Regions from separate parts of the Intestinimonas butyriciproducens genome, predicted to be linked through region 2. Evidence: riboswitches for the same ligand, from Rfam matches in the RefSeq annotation. Region 2 holds a riboswitch; each other region holds the start of a gene.
What was found. A riboswitch is a leader RNA that binds a small molecule or an ion and turns the genes downstream of it on or off. The one in region 2 is predicted to bind cobalamin.
Positions count from the first base shown of each region.

Region 1 (4,287 bases), 1.6 Mb from region 2:
CCGGGGTGATGGCGCCGTGGAAAAAGCGTACGGCGTACTGGTGCAGGTCACCCAGAAGCTGGGGCACCTTGTCGGCGGCGGTGCTGCCTGGAAGGGAGAAATCCCCGTCCAGGATAAACTTGGGCTCTGGGTCCTTCTTGCCGCCGCCCAGCAGGCCGGGCCCGGCGTGGATCTTCATGCGGACGCCCCCCTCCAGGGTCAGCTCTGTGTCCATGGCGGACTTGCCGACCTTGCTCTCATCCACATCCGGCTCCCCTAGGATGCCCAGGTAAGGGGAACGGATCAGATCGTCCCACAGCAGGTCGGTGAGCCCCAGGGCCTTCCGGGAGACCGCGTTTACATACCGCAGCCCCACGCGCTCGAAGAAGGCGGGCTCGTACACCTGAATGAACTGCGCCAGAGGCTTGTCCAGCCGGAGGGCAAAGTCCTCCCACTGGGTGTACCGGAGGGTGGACAGCGCGATGAAGTCCTTGGTGAGATTGATTTTCCACAGGCCGTCGGCAGAGACAAAGCTGTGGTTGACGACAGCGGGCTGCTGCTCCAGCTTGGGATTGGGGGTGCCCAGCCCCGTCACCTTGGGGGGGAGCTGCTCCTTCCGGGCCGCATAGCGGGGAAAGTCGTGGCGGACGGCCTCCTGGAACTCGGCGGGCTCCTTGGTGTTGATGGTGAGGATGGCGGGAAACCGAAGCTGGCAGATGACCTCCACCAGGGGACTGCGGACATATTGGTAGCGGGCGTATTCCGAAAACAGCATGACACACTGCTCCTTTCATTCCGATTTCTCTCTATTTTACCCGTCCCGGCTTCGCATGTCAACGGACCGTCACCCTTTGAGGCGGAGAGAATAGGATGGTGCAGACGAAAAACGGAGGAGAGTGCCATGAGACATGAACGAAACGTCTGGGTGGTAGGCGGCGATATGCGCCAGGCAAAACTGGCGGAGCTGCTCTTCGACGACGGACATACGGTACATACCTGGGCGCTGGAGGGGACGGAGAAAGGGCCGGTGCGGGCGCCCGACCTAGGGGAGGCGGCCCTCGCAGACTGCGTGATCCTCCCCCTCCCGGCTGCGGGGGAGGGCGGACGCCTCAACGCTCCGCTCTCTCAGGAGCGGCCGCCCCTGACCCAGGTGCTGGACGCGCTGCGCCCAAGTCAGGTGGTCTGTGCCGGCAAGGTGGGCCGGGAACTTCTGGACCAGGCGAAAGAGCGGGGGTTGCGCCTGGTGGACTACTTTACCAGAGAAGAGCTGGCGGTCGCCAACGCGGTGCCTACTGCGGAGGGAGCGATTCAAATCGCCATGGAAGAGCTGCCCGTCACCATCCACGGCGCCCGGGTCCTGGTCCTGGGTTTCGGCCGGCTGGGCAAGCTGTTGGCGCACCGGCTGAACGCCCTGGGCGCCCGGGTCAGCGTGGCGGCCCGGAAGTGGGCCGACCTCGCCTGGGCCGAGGCATACGGGTATGGGGCCGAGCAGATCGAACGCCTGGACGGCTATCTGTGCGGCTATGATCTGGTGGTGAACACCGTCCCGGTACGGGTCCTGGACGCGGAGCGCCTGGCCGATCTGCGCCCCGGCTGCCTGGTCATCGATCTTGCATCCAAGCCGGGGGGAGTGGATTTTGAGGCGGCGGTGCGGCAGGGGGTTAGGGCGATTTGGGCCCTTTCCCTGCCGGGCAAGGTGGCCCCAGTGACCTCTGGAAAGATTATCCGTGACACGATCTATAATATATGGAATGAGTTAGGAGTCTGAGCATGGAACAGGTACGTGTGGGGTTCGCTTTCTGCGGCTCATTTTGTACATATGATCAGGTGATGCCGGCGCTGGAACGGGCAAAGGCCAGATATGGAGCGGTCACGCCTATCATCTCGGAGAAAAGCGCCGATACGGACACACGCTTCGGCGCGGCCCACGAGTTCATGCGGGAGATGGAGCGCATTTGCGACAGGCGGGTCATCGACTCCATCCAGAAGGCAGAGCCCATCGGCCCCCAAAAGCTGCTGGATGTGCTGGTCATCGCCCCCTGTACGGGGAGCACGCTGGCGCGGTTGGCAAACGGCTTCAGCGATACGTCGGTGACGATGGCGGCCAAAGCCATGTGGCGGAACGGGCGTCCCGTGGTCCTCGCCGTGTCCACCAACGACGGCCTGAGCGGCTCGGCCAAAAACATTGCGGCGCTTCTGGACAAGAAGAACGTCTACTTTGTCCCCTACCGGCAGGATGACCCAGTAAAAAAACCCACCTCTCTGGTGGCGGATTTTACCCAGATCAATGCCGCTGTGGACGCCGCCCTGGAGGGCCGGCAGCTCCAGCCCCTGCTGTTGGGACCCGCCGAAGAACCGGCGCATGGATGAAGCATGAGAATACCCCCGGCGGCTGTTGCCGCCGGGGGTATTCTTTCGTCAAAGGGAATGGAAAAGATAGGATGGATTCCCCTTCCCGTAAAAGGGGCAGGATCAGACGCCGCGTCTGCGCGACTCCGCCATGCGGCGGGCAATTTCCTGAAACTTGGAGGTGATGTACCCGTAATTGTCCCGCCGGTGGGGAAGAGTACAGCGGGTACAGTCTTTCACACCGCTCTCGGTATAGGAGAAATTTCCCCCGCAGTCGGGTCCCAGGGCGTAGAGAGGGCAGTAGCAGAACAGACAGTTGAAATTCTCCGGGTCGTCGGTGGGGTGGCAGGGGAAATATTCGCACGCCCGGTTACAGAAGAAAGAATACCCCTTGCCCTTCCAGTAAGGCTCCTGGGTCTTGGTTTCATCGGACATAGCTAAAGCTCCTTTCCCGGTCTTCACCAAAAATAAAAAGCTGCGTCCCGGAGGGCGCAGCGATACGCGCTGAAAGGCAGGCGTAGTAGCACCCTCTCAGGCTCGGAGAGGTTTGGATGTGCGTCATACGCAGGCAGGTATTCTGACTTCGGCGTCCAGCGCGGTCCCCGCCTTCCCGGAGTTGCCTCCAGTGGCGCTGTGGGGGTCCGCTCCGCCTATACAGCAACGGCTTTGTGCGGGATTCTCACCCGGCTTCCCTTTGTCTGCCCGAAATGGGCGCCTGCGTACCAGTCGGATTTAATTGTCCCTAACAGCATACCCTGAATCCCGCCCTATGTCAAGGGGAGAAAAGAGTCTGAGCATGGAAACTATGCTCAGACTCTTGAGAATCAGGGGGTGTCAGCAGGCTGCGACCAGCTCGATCTCCACCAGCACGTCCTTGGGAAGGCGGCTCACCTCCACGCAGGCGCGGGCGGGGCAGGGGCCCTCGAAAAAGGCGGCATAGGCCTCGTTGACCTCGGGGAAATGGGCCATATCGGTAAGGAAGATGGTGGTCTTTACCACGTCGGCAAAGGTGAGGTCCGCCTCCTTGAGGATGGCGGCGAGATTGGCCATGGACTGCTTGGTCTGGACGGAGTAGCTGGCCTCCACCACCGAGCCGGTGGCCGGGTCGACAGGGATCTGACCGGAAATATAGAGGAAGCCGTTGGCCTTCACGGCCTGAGAATAGGGCCCGATGGCCTGGGGGGCATTGTCGGTGTGGATGTACTGAACACTCATGAGTACGACCTCTTTTCAAAAAAATTTTCTGAACGCATGATTTACTTTCAGTATAACAGCGCAGGAAGAAATGAGCAAGTATTTTTCCGGCTTCAGCGCGGCCGGAAAACTACCCCCACCCCAAATGGCGCGTGCGACGGTCAGGCGATGCCGCACGGTTCCAGCCGGAAGACCAGTTCGGTACGGCCTACAACAGCGTGGTGATTGTTGTAGAGGTTTCTGTCCTGAAAGCTGGGCAGAGAACAGGCCTCCTCCGGCGTGATGACCCCGAGCTGGGTGAGGACCGATAGGATAGCATAGGGGACGATGGAGGAGGCGCCGTCTTCCATTTTGAGAGCGATGCCGATCCCCCTGTCCCTGAGGCCCACGGCATAGAAGGCGCTGGCACCCGATTTGCAGAAGAGCCGTTCCCCAAAGGCGGCCATCAGTTGGGTACAGATCCGTTCGGAACCCGCCACCATTTCCGGGTGAGCGGTCATGGCGGAGGTGACGCGGCGTACGGCGGCGGCCCGGGCTGGGGCAAAGAGCGAGGGGAGGGACATGCGGGCGTACCCCTGGGCCAGGCGGGAAAGGGGCAGGGCGTGGACAGGGACGCCGCAGCCGTCCACAGCCAGCCGGACTTCCGATTCCTCCACGCCGCACATGTCGGCAAACACCGAGAGGATACGCCGCTGGACAGGGTGGTCCGGAGAAATATAGTTTTCCAAGGGCTCCCCCAGATGACGGGCGGTGATGAGCATACCG
Region 1 covers NZ_CP011524.1:801,000-805,286, forward strand. The annotation lists gene SRB521_RS04005 (TIGR04255 family protein) at 1-754, opposite strand, end outside; gene dpsA (dipicolinate synthase subunit DpsA) at 881-1,747, shown strand; gene SRB521_RS04015 (dipicolinate synthase subunit B) at 1,750-2,349, shown strand; gene SRB521_RS04020 (cysteine-rich small domain-containing protein) at 2,452-2,763, opposite strand; cobalamin riboswitch at 2,879-3,062, opposite strand; gene SRB521_RS04025 (RidA family protein) at 3,163-3,543, opposite strand; gene SRB521_RS04030 (asparaginase) at 3,684-4,287, opposite strand, start outside.
Region 1: another riboswitch for cobalamin. It lies ahead of SRB521_RS04020 (cysteine-rich small domain-containing protein); the one in region 2 lies ahead of SRB521_RS11810 (S-layer homology domain-containing protein).

Region 2 (4,287 bases):
GAGGTGCTGCGCCTCCTGATCGCCTATCCCAAGATGGTGGTCCCCAAGGAGGAGATCATTCTCAAGGTCTGGGGGGCGGACAGCAATGCCGAGGACAACAATGTGGAGGTCTATGTCTCCTTCCTGCGGAAAAAGCTTCTGTTTTTGGAGTCCGGCGTCACCATCCGTACGGTGCGGAAGGTGGGCTACTTTTTGGAAGTGGAAGAACCATGATCAAGCGCCTGCGCAAAAAATTTATTCTCACCAATATGCTCCTGGTCGCCCTGGTGCTCATCACCGTCTTTGGCGTGCTGGTGGGCTACAATTACCAGCGTCTGGTCCGGCAGAGCGAGGAGGCTATGCGCACGGCCCTGAAGTGGAGCGACGACGCGCCGCCCCCTGTGTTCCAGTTCGGCGCGTCTCATGAGGAGGAAATGGAGGAACAGGGCGAGGAACGCCGGTTCACGATGGTGCCAGTCTTTGTGGTCCTGCTGGACGAGGACGGCGGTCCCGCCCAGGTCACCGGCGGCAACAATGTGGAGGTATCCGACCAGGTGGTGGCCCAGGCCGTGGCCACAGCCACGGAGGAGAGCGGCGCCATATCGGGGTTGAACCCGCGCTATCTGCAGGACACGGACCGGGGGGGAGAACAGCCGGATCGCCTTTGCCGATATGGGCTGGGAGACCGACTCACTGTGGCCGCTGATCCGCTCCTCGCTGCTGGTGGGGGCGCTGGCCCTGGGCGGTTTCTTCGTCATCTCGCTGATGCTCTCCGGACTGGCCCTCAAGCCGGCGGAGGAGGCGTGGGAGCAGCAGCGCCGCTTTGTGGCGGACGCCTCTCATGAGCGCAAGACTCCACTCACCGTCATACTCACCAATACCGGCATCCTCCTCGCCCACAGCGGGGACACCATCGCACAGCAGCAGAAATGGGTGGAGTATATCCGGGACGAGGCGCAGCGGATGCGCGCCCTGGTGGAGGACCTCCTCTTCTTGGCCAAGAGCGACGCCGGAAAGGAGACTTCTCCGGTCACCGCGCCTGTGGATGTTTCAGAGCTCACCTGGAGCGCGCTGCTTCCCTTTGAGCCGGTGGCCTTCGAGCAGGGCGTGGAGATGGAGAGCGAGATCGCCGACCAGCTCACTGTCCAGGGCAATGCCGACCAGCTCCGCCGGCTGGTGGCCATTCTGCTGGACAACGCTGTAAAATATGCCGGAAACGGCGGCCGGGTCAAGCTCGTCCTCTCACGCCCGGAGCGTGGCGGCGTCTGCCTGACGGTCCACAATACCGGACCGGCTATCCCGCCGGAGCATCTGCCCCACCTGTTTGAACGGTTTTACCGCGCCGATGACTCCAGGGCCAGGACTTCCGGCGGTTATGGCCTCGGCCTCGCCATCGCAAAGCGCATCGTGGACGGGCACGGCGGCTCCATCACCGTGTCCAGCAGGGAGGACGCCAGCACGGACTTCACGGTGAGGCTGCCGCATAGTCAATAGACACGCCCGGAAAGCCAAGGGGAAGATTCACACATTGTTCACGCATCCTTCAAAGATTGTCCATTCATTTTCGGGAAAGCTGTGGTATCCTTATCAGCGTAGACAGGAAAGCAAACAATCATTGCCGTACCATCTATCTCAAACCTCCTCTCTCTTTCTCAACACCAACGAAACGCGGCGGCGCCCCAAAAGGCGCCGCCGCGTTTCGTTGGTGCCGCACGGGCGGGGCGGAAACGTGCAATTGACATTTCGGCGGCGGAATAGTATTCTATAAGGGACCGGAATACACAGGGAAACGCCTCTCGGCTCTGCGCGAGCCATGGGGGAGCCGTGAAATACAAAATTGAATACTGCTTTGAGTGGCCCGCACGAGGGGCTGCCGCAGCCTTGCGGCGTGTATCGTGTGGGATGAAAAGGGAACCCGGTGAAAATCCGGGACGGACGCCGCCGCTGTAAGGGTACGTTCGGCCAGTGACGAAAGTCAGCCATTGTATCGGATCGGATACGATAAGGCGGGCCGATGAGAAGTGTACCTAAGTCAGAAGACCTGCTTGAAGTATATCCTCCACCGTGCGTGAAGTGGATCAGGGATAGACTGCGACAGGACGACACAGGAAAACGGCTGTGGCGCGGGGCAAAGCCCCGCGCCACAGCTTTTTTTGACGAAAAGAGGCCATTTGTAAGGAAGGAAAAGGAGGAGAAACGAATGAAACAGAGATGGAGACGGCCGGTATCGCTGGCGCTGGCATGGGTACTGGCGCTGAGCCTGAGTACCGGAGCGTGGGCGGCGGTGTCGGACGAGAGGCTGGCCGACACCGTTACGGACACAGCGGCGTACATGTACCGCACGGTGAAGGATCCCCAGGTGGGGTCCATCGGCGGCGAGTGGGCGGTGCTGGGCCTGGCGCGGAGCGGGTATGAGGTGCCTGAGGAGTACTATCAGAAATACTACGCCACGGTGGAGAGCTATGTGAAGGCCTGTGACGGGGTGCTCCACGACAAGAAATACACGGAATATTCGCGTCTCATTGTGGCGCTCTCGTCCATCGGAAAGGACGCGCGGGACGTGGCGGGGTACGACCTGACCAAACCCCTGGGCGACTACGGCAAGACGATTTGGCAGGGGCTCAACGGCCCGATCTGGGCGCTCATCGCGCTGGATTCAAAGGACTACCCCATGCCGGAAAATCCCGAAGCGGCGACGCAGGCGACGCGGCAGATGTATATCGACCGCATCCTGGACTGCCAGCTCCCGGACGGCGGATGGAGCCTGTTCGGGGGCACGGCGGCGGCGTCCTCGGGGGACGGGGTGTCGGACCCCGACATCACGGGGATGGCGCTCCAGGCGCTGGCAAAGTACCAGGACCAGGCGGCGGTGGCAAAGGCCACAGAGGAGGCCCTGGCGTGCATGTCGAAGCAGCAGGACGCGAGCGCGGGCTATGCGTCCTGGGGGACGACCAATTCGGAGAGCTGTGTACAGATGATCGTGGCGCTGTGCGAGCTGGGGATCCCGCTGGACGACAGCCGGTTCGTGAAAAACGGAAAGACCATGCTGGACAATCTGATGACCTTCTATCTGCCCGGGAACGGTTTCCTGCACACGGCGGACGGGTCGGGCTCGAACCAGATGGCCTCAGAGCAGGCATTCTATGGCCTGATCGCAGCCCAGAGGGCCCGGGACGGGCGGAACAGCCTCTACCGGATGGGAGATTCCCTGACGGTGACGGGTGAGCTGGCCGGGGCCAAGCCGGGGGAGGGACTGGAGGGGAAGGACCCCGCGGTCACGTATATGCCCATCGTGGACCGTGAGGCCACCTTCCCGGACATCACCGGCGTGAACGCCCACAAAAACCAGCCCGCCATCGAGTCCCTGGCTTCCCGCGGGGTTATCAGCGGGAAAAGCGACGGGAACTTCGACCCGGACGGGGACATGACCCGGGCGGAATTCGCCGCCATCGTGGTGAAGGCTCTGGGTCTGGCGCCGGCGGCGGCGGACCGGTTCACCGACGTGCCCGCGGACGCGTGGTACGCGGGATATGTGGGCACGGCCAGCACGTACGGCATCGTGACCGGCACGGGAGACGGGAGCGCCTTCCGGCCCGACGGGACCATCAGCCGCCAGGAGGCGGCGGTGATGGTGGCCCGGGCGGCCAAACTCTGCGGGATGGACACGGCCCTGGACACCGGCGCCATTCGGGACATCCTGGCTCAGTTTACCGACTATGTGACCACGTCGGAATGGGCCCGGGAGGGGCTGGCCTTCTGTTACCAGGAGGACATCCTGGACCAGTCGGCTCTGGAGATCCGACCCACTGCGGCCATCAAGCGCTGCGAAATCGCCCAGATGCTGTTCAACCTGCTGGGCAGCGCCAATCTGCTGTAAATCTGTAAAGTTCTGTAGAGTAAGGAAAAGGAAAGGAAGTGCCCATCATGCATGTGAACTGGTTCAAGGACCCTGACAACGTGGTGTACTGCAAGGAGGAGGAGGTCCTCCCCCGGCTGTCGAAGGAGCTGGGGATCGGAGATCTGGCGGAGCGCGTGGCAGCCTTCCGCGCGGCGCCCGCAGCGGAGGGGATCAACCTCAAGGGGCTCCGGCGGACAACGCTGAAGCTGTTCGTCCCTAATCTCACCTTCCCCGAGCCCATAGAGATGGGGGAGAACGTGTGGATCTACATGGGGGAGCTGTGTCCGGCGTACTGCCTCTATACACCGTGGGAGGACGGTGAGAAGAAGTGAAGCTGACCAGGGGAAAGGTCGTCGGCGTACTGGCGGTGCTGGTCATCCTGGCGGCGGCGTTCTGGTATGGCGGCGGTG
Region 2 covers NZ_CP011524.1:2,379,634-2,383,920, reverse strand. The annotation lists gene SRB521_RS11820 (response regulator transcription factor) at 1-213, shown strand, start outside; gene SRB521_RS16550 (hypothetical protein) at 210-824, shown strand; gene SRB521_RS16545 (sensor histidine kinase) at 745-1,473, shown strand; cobalamin riboswitch at 1,817-2,042, shown strand; gene SRB521_RS11810 (S-layer homology domain-containing protein) at 2,180-3,856, shown strand; gene SRB521_RS11805 (hypothetical protein) at 3,904-4,209, shown strand; gene SRB521_RS11800 (DUF4430 domain-containing protein) at 4,206-4,287, shown strand, end outside.

Region 3 (4,287 bases), 450 kb from region 2:
GAAGATAGGAGTAGACCGGGCGAAGTCCCTCGGCGGTCCGTCGGCGGAAGGAGGCGCGCTCCTCGGAAAAATCCAGCCCGAATCGGCGTTCCAGACAATGCCAGAGCCCTTCGGCACCGGTAAGGCCGTAGGGATAGTCCAACACCTCGAAGGGAATGCCGAACCGCCGCTCCATCTCACGGGCCAAGCCCACGCCCCGGCCCAGGACCACATTGAGCCCTGCCGACGGGGCGCGCCGCAGCTCCTCCAGCGAGCAGCGGGAGAGTACGGTGTTCAGGCGGACCTTGCCATGGAGCAGGCCCCGGAGGGCCTCCAGGTCCGGGCCGGCCCGATGGTCGTCTGCACCCAGCCCCAGCAGGTTTATGGCGGGAGTTTCCGCGGTGGGGAGGGGGGACATGAGCTCAGCCAAGGAGGTCAGTGCGGCCTCATAGCCGTCCTCCAACCCGCCGCGGTAGCCGGCGGCCTCCACGGTCACCACTCTGGCCCGCCTCTGAAAGGCCTTTGCCGCCGAATGGACATCGTCCTGAATGATATCACTGACGCAGCCGGTCACCAGGAAGATCACCTCAGGGGAGCAGAGCTCCTCCGCGTGACGCAGGGCGCGGGACAGCGACTCCTCCCCGCCGAAGATCACATCGCTGTCGCTGATGACCGTGCAGGTCTGGCGGATGTCCGCCATATCACAGGCCGCATGGAAAGCCATAGAGCCAAAATTACACCCCACCACCGAGTGGAGCAGGACCACGCCGCCCTGGATACCGGTAAGGGCCTGGTGCGCGCCAAAGAGTTTGCAGCCGTCCGCCGTTTTCATTGCACATTTTCCTTTCGATAGAGCCACATGCGCTCCCACATCTCTTTGGCCCACAGACTTTCAGAGCCGTCATACAGGGGGTAATGGCGGGTCTGAAAGGGCATCCGGTTCAGAATGAGTTCGTCCCGTGCGGTGCGGGCGGACAGTCGGTCACAGAGGCGGAATACGTTCCGGACATAGGACTCAAAAGAGAGGGAGACGGTCTCGCTCATAGCGGGGATCAGGGGCGCGCCCAGCCCTTCCAGGGTAACGTCCCCCGTGCCCACCACCGCGTCCACAACGGCAAAGACCTCACGCAGTTCCGCCTCGCCGGGATTCAGCAGGATGGGGCTGCCGCCGGCATAAAGCCCCGCGGCGTCCTGAATCCGGTCCATCAGCTGTGCCTCCAGCTCTGGAGTCAGGGCCATCTCGCGGCGCATCTCGGGGGTCAGGATCAGACAGATGTGGCTGATCGGCAGCCCCAGGCTGGCATACAGCTTGAGGCGGAGCGGAGCGGTCTGTAGCCCGCGGCACACCAGAGCGCAGCGGTAGTCCGCCAGTGTGCGGCGGGCCGTTTCGGTCTGGGCCAGCGCCTTCTCCGTTTCTGTAGCGATAAGGGGCTCCATCTCGTCCAGAAGGCCCAGCTTTTCCCCGATATCACGGTAAAAGAGGGCGATACCCTCCAGGCCCGTATAGCGTCCGGCGCCGCCGAGATGGAGATAGTCGGTGCCGAACCTTTCCTTCATCCTCCGGGCCCAGCGGACTCGTTTGACCAGGTTGAGCCGGGCGGCCGGCGCCGTTATCAGAAGTTCCAGCGGTGCGCTGGGGATCCAGCAGTGGACGGTGATGCCGCACTGGCCCAGAAAAGAACCGATTTCCTTCAGGACCAGGGTGCCCTCGCTCCCCCAGCCCACCGTCTCAATATTCACGCTGCGGGGAAGGGGGGGCTGGGGCTCCATCACTTGCTCCACCAGGGCCCAGAGCACCTCCGTAAAGCCGCACCCCTTAAGCTCCAGTTCCAGACGGTTGTCTCCGGTGATTTTCTGACGGGCCAACTCCCGCACCCGCGTGCGGGAATAGTTTTTGTCCCGGTGAGAGAAGAGCTCCGACTGGACGGCAGCCACCCGAATCCCCTGGGTGCGGGACGCCTCCGCCACAGCGCGGATGTCCTCGTTCAAGATATCGCTCACAGGGGTGGGGACGATCAGAATGAGGGCGGGACGGTAGCGATCCCAAGCTTCCGAGACGGTGCGGCGCAGCGCGTCCGCTCCACCGCATATGATCTCGCGCTCCGTGAGGTCGGAGCACAGCAGAGGGTAAAAGGGCTGGTGCCGGCGCCTGGCGGAGTGCCGGTAGTGAAAGCCGCAGCCCCTTGGGCCGTGGAGTATGACGACCACACCGCCGCCTATCTCTCCGGCCGCCCCCACACTGCCGGAGACCTTCCCGTTGACCCCGAAGGTATGAAGCAGGGCGGAGGGATACATCAGGGTGCGAAGATCGTCAAAGAAGGGCTGGTGCATGCAGAATCACCTCTGAAAAAATAAAAAGGGTCGCATAGCCGTTACGGCTATGCGACCCGAATTCGTCGCAAAAAACCAGTATGAGAGCAAAACGGCTCCATACTGAAACTCTGTCCAGGCTCGTTTCCACGCAAGCAGACAAGAGATATACAAGCATGTCTTCTGGCTTACGCAGCGAAACCTCCGCCTTCCCAAGAATGTGAACATTCTCAGTGGCAACAATGGAGGGGCCTGATGCGCATACAGCGGCGGGACCGCGCGGGATTCTCACCCGCTTCCATTTTCACCGGTAAAAACCGGAACTTGTACATATGACAATATACTACTTTCTGATCGAAAGCACAAGAGTTTTTTCATAGAATCTCACGGACAGGCGAAACGGCCTGTTTACAATGGGAGAATACTCCGGTATAATAAATTCCTAAAGATGTGAGATTTCGGTCGGACGGAGGAGCGCGATGAAAAAGCTCAGTGGAAAACGCCAGGCGCTGGTTGGATTCACCCTTTTTTCCATGTTTTTTGGCGCGGGGAACCTGATTTTCCCACCCGGAGTCGGCGCGCAGGCGGGAACGCTCACCTGGCCCGCCATGCTGGGAATGGCGTTCAGCGCAGTGGGACTGCCGGTGCTGGGCGTGGTGGCGGTGGCACGGTCCGGGGGACTTGCCGCGCTGGGGAACCGGGTACATCCACTCTTTTCACGGGTGTTCACCATTTTGGCCTATCTGTCCATTGGCCCGTGTCTGGCCATTCCCAGAACGGCCAGCACCTCCTTTGAGATGGCGGTCCCTCCCTTTGCGGGGCCGGACGCCCCCCTCGGGCTGCTTCAACTGCTCTATTCGCTGGTGTTTTTCGCCGCTTCCCTGTGGGTGGCGCTCCGTCCGGAGAAGCTGACGGATCGCCTGGGCAAGGTCATGTGCCCCATTCTGATCCTGCTGATCGTGGTCACCTTCGTAGGCTGTCTTGTAAATCCGCTGGAGGGCTACGGACCGCCCCAGGATGCGGCCTATGCCGCAAATCCCGTGGCGAAAGGCTTCCTAGACGGCTACCAGACCATGGACACCATTGCTGCCTTGGTCTTCGGCATCATCATTTCCCTGAATATCCGTGCCATGGGAGTGGAGCGGGAGGAGGACGTGGTGAAGAGTACGGTCCGGGCCGGCTGGATCGCCGGCGCCATGCTTCTGGCCGTCTATTCCATGCTGGCCCACGTGGGAGCGCTGTCCGGAGGGGCTTTCCCGGGGGCCGCCAACGGCGCGGTGGTGCTGACCAATATTGTTCCCGCCCTGTTTGGAAAAACCGGCAGCCTACTGCTGGCGGCGATTTTTGTCATTGCTTGCTTCAATGTCTGTGTGGGGCTCATCAGCTCTTGCGGCGAGTATTTTTCCCTGCTCTGGCCCAGACTCTCTTATCGGGGATGGGCCGCGATGTTTGCGGTGGTAAGCATGGCGATCGCAAATGCCGGGCTGGACCTTATCCTTCGGATATCCGTTCCAGTTCTGGGGGCGATCTACCCGGTGGCCATTGTGCTCATTGCGCTCTCCTTCTTTCAGAAGCGGCTGGCGGAGCATCGCTGCGCCTATTCGGTCCCTGTGGCGGTTACCGGTGTGTGCAGCGTCCTCTTTGCGCTAAAGGATCTGGGAGTCCCAATCCCGCTCCTGGACGCGGTGCCTCTGGCCTCCATTGGCTTGGGCTGGGTGATCCCGGCTCTCCTGGGTATTCTGGTGGGCGTCCTGCTGCCGGAAAGAGGAAAACAATAAAAAAAGGAATGGCGGAAGGGTAAGGCTTCATAAAGAAGTTAAGGGCAAGGCAGACCATTGCGGTCTGCCTTGCCCTGTTTATAGTGTGTAACCCACTATGACACTTTCGGGGAAAGTGCTCGTGGGAAAGAGCAGTAAACTGGAAGTTGTCAGCGGATTACCTGGTAACGCAATCTGAGATACGAGTTTTCCAAGACCATACATTCTTGCAATTTCAGCA
Region 3 covers NZ_CP011524.1:1,929,876-1,934,162, reverse strand. The annotation lists gene SRB521_RS09660 (nitrogenase component 1) at 1-811, opposite strand, end outside; gene SRB521_RS09655 (nitrogenase component 1) at 808-2,310, opposite strand; cobalamin riboswitch at 2,446-2,632, opposite strand; gene brnQ (branched-chain amino acid transport system II carrier protein) at 2,769-4,067, shown strand; gene SRB521_RS09645 (dihydrofolate reductase family protein) at 4,217-4,287, opposite strand, start outside.
Region 3: another riboswitch for cobalamin. It lies ahead of SRB521_RS09655 (nitrogenase component 1); the one in region 2 lies ahead of SRB521_RS11810 (S-layer homology domain-containing protein).

Region 4 (4,287 bases), 1.5 Mb from region 2:
GTCCGCCATATCCATCCCCCCGTCACATTCTTTTCAGCCTCGGCCTCCCCGTACGGCTGTGCGCGGGGCAATCCAGCCGTATGCTCAGTCGATGGGATTGTCGGCCACGAACTCCACCGCGGCGGCGAAGGCGTCGCAGGCGGACTTACAGGCGGACTGGCTGCCTGTCAGCAGGCCCCCGCCGAAGTTGGTCTCGCTGGGGGGCGCGTACAGCACGCACAGGCGCACATCCGCCGCCTTCAGCGCCGCATCCACTCCGTACATCGCCTCCAGAGGGGGCGCGATCAGATACGCCAGCGCCTCTCCCTCCGCGATCCCCGCTCCCTCGGACAGGTAGGAACCCGTGCGAGAGATGCAGTGGGCATAGTACACGATGGTGTCGTCCTCATTGGCCGAGACGAAGTGGCACACGTTCTCGATCATATCCACGCAGGCGGCCAGACCGGCCTTCGCCTCTGCGGGGTTGGGGGCGGCCAGGATGCCGATGATCTCGCCGGCCAGCTTGGTGTTGGCGTTGGCCGCGCCGGCGTAGAAGCTCTTGGCATATGCCACGCGGCAGTCGGCCTTCTTCGTGGCCTCGTCCAGGGCGGTATAGGTCACATCATCACAGTCGGACGTGACCAGGGCCAGGGACTTCTCACCAGGCAGAAGGCCCAGCTCCTTGGCCAGATCGGCGGCCACATTGGGAATGATCTTGGTCGCCAGGACACTTGCTCTTACAGGATCCCGCTTCATATTTGTTTCCTCCTCATCGTAACGACCCGGGCTCTGTTTGAAAACCCGGGAAGGGTCATACGGACGGTGGTTTTCCCCGCCCAAGCATGTCGTTTTCGATCGACACCCTGTCGAACCTGAACATAGAGCTCTCCCTGGCCAGCAGACCGCTCACTGCTCCGGATTGGCCCCGGGCAGCACGGTGAAAAGCTCCGCGATTTTCAAAAGAGGCATCCGCTTCTCCTCCGCCACCCTCCGCAGAAAGTCCAGCGCATCCCCCGCATTGAGCTTCTCCCGCTCCATGACGGCACATTTGGCCCGCTCCAGCGTCCGGTGCTCACTGATCTGCCGTTCGACTTCGGCACAGTCCTGCCGGATGCGCTCCATGGCTCTGTTCCGCGCCAGAGCTGCGGCCAACCCCGGCAGTAGCTGTTTTTCCGTCACCGGCTTTACCAGATAACCTCCCGCTCCCAGATCTCTGGCTGCGGACACCAGCCTTTCGTCCGACCGCCCTGTCACAAAGAAGACCAGCTCCGCCAAATGCTCCTTTCGCAGGTAGGCGGCCGCCGAAAGGCCATCCAGATAGCGCAGGGGGATATCCAGAAAGACCGTCTCCGGCCGAAGCGCCTCACAGAGCTGGACCAGCTCCACGCCGTCGTTGGCTTCTCCGGCGACCGTATATCCGCCCCGCTCCAAAATCCCCCGCAGTCTCCCGCGGTCCTCCGCGCTGCTGTCTGCCAGGACAACATAGTTTCCCTTTGCCTGCATATTCCACCACACATCCCCCAAGGGGCCTTTCAACAACAAAAAAAGCGCACTCAAACACCGGACGGGTGCTCAAGACGCTTCCGCACATCTCGCATAACAGGCAGATCCGCTCTTTCGCGTGACCCGCTTGACGTTATTTGAATTATACACAAACCTTGGGCTCTTGTCAATGTTTCTTAGGCCTTTTGCCGGGAATTTTCCCAGTGGAAGAGGGACGCACCCGCGTGCGCCCCTCCCCCAACGGACTTTCTTTTCTAAAGAACGCCCAGAGCCCGGCTTTGGATCTCCAACCGCTTGTCCCGCTCCGCACGGTTCGCCGCAGAGAGCTCATGTACCAGCCATTCCGGAGCGATCCTTTCCACCAGCGCCCGTACGGCGGGGGTGGTCCATGGGCGATGGGTATCGATGCTCAGGATATGCTGATAGCTCTGGCAGAACTGCTCCGCATAGTCCACCGGCCAGGGGTCCGGCAGGCTGCCTGTGTGGGCCTTTACATAGGCGCCGCTGAGGCTCTGGTGGAGGTGGATTCCCCGGACCATGCTCCCCAGCCCGCCGTGCTCCTCCAGCATTCGGCTGACCCAGTCCGCCCCTTCCTCCTGTGTCCTGAGCTCCAGGTTCGCATTCATCAAATGGCCGGTATCCAGCATAATGCCCTTATTCTCATACTGAATGCCATCCAGCAGGCACCTGGTAAGCGCCGGCATTGTGAAGGTGAAGCCCGGCCACCACTGGTTCTCCACCAGGAAGGCCAGTGTAAGATTTCGGCCCGAAAGCAGCGTGTTGATGGCCTCCAGCGCCGCGTCGACGACCTCCTGATGGCTGTGCTCCCAACGATAGGTATAGCCCTCCTCCACGGACACATCCGAGACGTGGAAGACCACATACTCGGCCCCCCACCGCACCGCACGGTCGAGATCCTCGGAATAGAGCTTCAACAGGGTGTCCGGCCCCTCCGGTCCGCCGTAAAAGGAGGTCCATGCGGTCGCGCTCCCAAACTTGCGGGTCAGCGCCCTCCGGTCCGCCCGCCAGAAATCCAGCCAGTCCGGGAAGAAGGTCAGATGGTATCCCACATGGAGATGCTCCGGGATATTCTCCGGCAGGTCTTCCCCGCCCCAGATCACCTCCAGCCCGTCGCAATCAAAGTGTCGGCAAGCTGCCTCCAAGCTCCTGGTCGGTGGATACTCCGCCAGCGTTCCGGCAGTCATCGGCATACTGATCAGCTTTTTCAACCAAACGCCTCCTTTCTCTCATATGATCTGAAAAAAAGCCGTGGGGCAACCCCTACGTCGGAGCGCCCCACGGTCTTCCCACAGGTGGATATTCCTGGTATGGGCGGGCCCCGCAGTGGCAGCTACGGGCCCGCGTCCTTCTTCGGATCGCCATACCAGTCCAAAGGGAGGTGAAGAAGCCACCTGACACGTCACATAAGGAGTGAGCGCCGACAACAAAAAAGCCGTATCCTCTAACAAGGATACAGCAATAGCCCTGTGGAAGTGACACAGGGGCTGCACCCTCCTAAGCGCGAGGAGGTCTCTCGTGCGCCATACACAGGCAGGTATTCTGACTTAGGTGTCAAACGCGCTCCCCGCCTTCCCAGAGTTCTCACTCCAGTGACATCTTGGGGTCCGCTTCACCAATACAGCAACGGCTTTGTGCGGGATTCTCACCCGACTTCCCTTTTGAGCAAATGAGACCAGCACCTGCGTACCACTTATGATTCAGTTGTCAGCTTGGCTGGTTTTATTATAATCTCCTCTTCAACCCCTGTCAAGGGGAAAAGGAAAAATCTGAAAGACAATATCCCCCCGCCGCCCAATGGGCGGCGGGGGGATGGGAAGGAGGTCCCGCTTCCTTACTGCCAGTCGGCAGGGAACACGGTATAGGCGTATTTGGCGTGATCGGGGGTGCTGAAATGGATATGGCTACCCTTGGGGATGTAGATGACGTCTCCGGCATCTCCGCCTACCACACGCCCGTCGATCTTGATCTCCAGACGGCCTTCCAGCACGATGTCCCACTCGTCATAGGTCAGGGTCCACTCGAAGTCGGCTCCGTCGGTGAGCTCCATGATGCCGCAACCCATGCGGGGCGCCTCTTCCAGAGTGGCTACATCCTTGAGCTTGACGTCGTTCCGCCCCTCAAAGGGCTCCAGCTTCACGGTGGAGGTCTTGACGCTGAGTACGCCGCTGGGATCGACGTGCTTCTCAAAGCCACAGCCGCAGGAGGACGCGGCGGCCGTCTCCGAGAGGACCTTTTCCACGATGCTGCGGATGAGTTCTTCACTTACATTCATAGCGATTCCTTACCTTTCCAGGCGGTCTTGTTGTCAGAACTTTACGTTCTCGATCTTAGCCAGCAGTTTGGGGGCCAGAATATTGGCCACGATAATGGCGGTAACACCAGCCACCAGCTTGCCCACGATCACAGGGAAGATCATGTCGGGGTTGTTGCCAGCGGTAAAGCCCAGGTGATCGCCGAACACAAAGGCGGCAGACACGGCGAAGGCCACGTTCAGCAGCTTGCCCTTCGGGTTCATCTCGCCCATGATGTTGAACATGGCGATGTTGTTGGCCAGATTGGCCACCATGCCGGCAGAGCCCTGCTCGTTCATGCCCAGAGCGGCGCCGATCTTCTCCAGGGGCTTGCCGAAGGTACGGGTGATCCACTCCACCATGGGGAACGCGCCGATGAGGACGATGGCGATCTGACCGCAGGTCAGCAGGCCGCTGTCCAGGCCGCGGGAGCCGTCGGCGGGGTTCTCCACCATGATGTGGAACACGGGGAACATGATACCGGTGATCTGCT
Region 4 covers NZ_CP011524.1:897,306-901,592, reverse strand. The annotation lists gene SRB521_RS04460 (ANTAR domain-containing response regulator) at 1-9, opposite strand, end outside; gene eutL (ethanolamine utilization microcompartment protein EutL) at 85-735, opposite strand; gene SRB521_RS04450 (ANTAR domain-containing response regulator) at 886-1,482, opposite strand; gene SRB521_RS04445 (apurinic/apyrimidinic endonuclease family protein) at 1,737-2,711, opposite strand; cobalamin riboswitch at 3,016-3,201, opposite strand; gene SRB521_RS04440 (cupin domain-containing protein) at 3,335-3,775, opposite strand; gene SRB521_RS04435 (ethanolamine utilization protein EutH) at 3,809-4,287, opposite strand, start outside.
Region 4: another riboswitch for cobalamin. It lies ahead of SRB521_RS04445 (apurinic/apyrimidinic endonuclease family protein); the one in region 2 lies ahead of SRB521_RS11810 (S-layer homology domain-containing protein).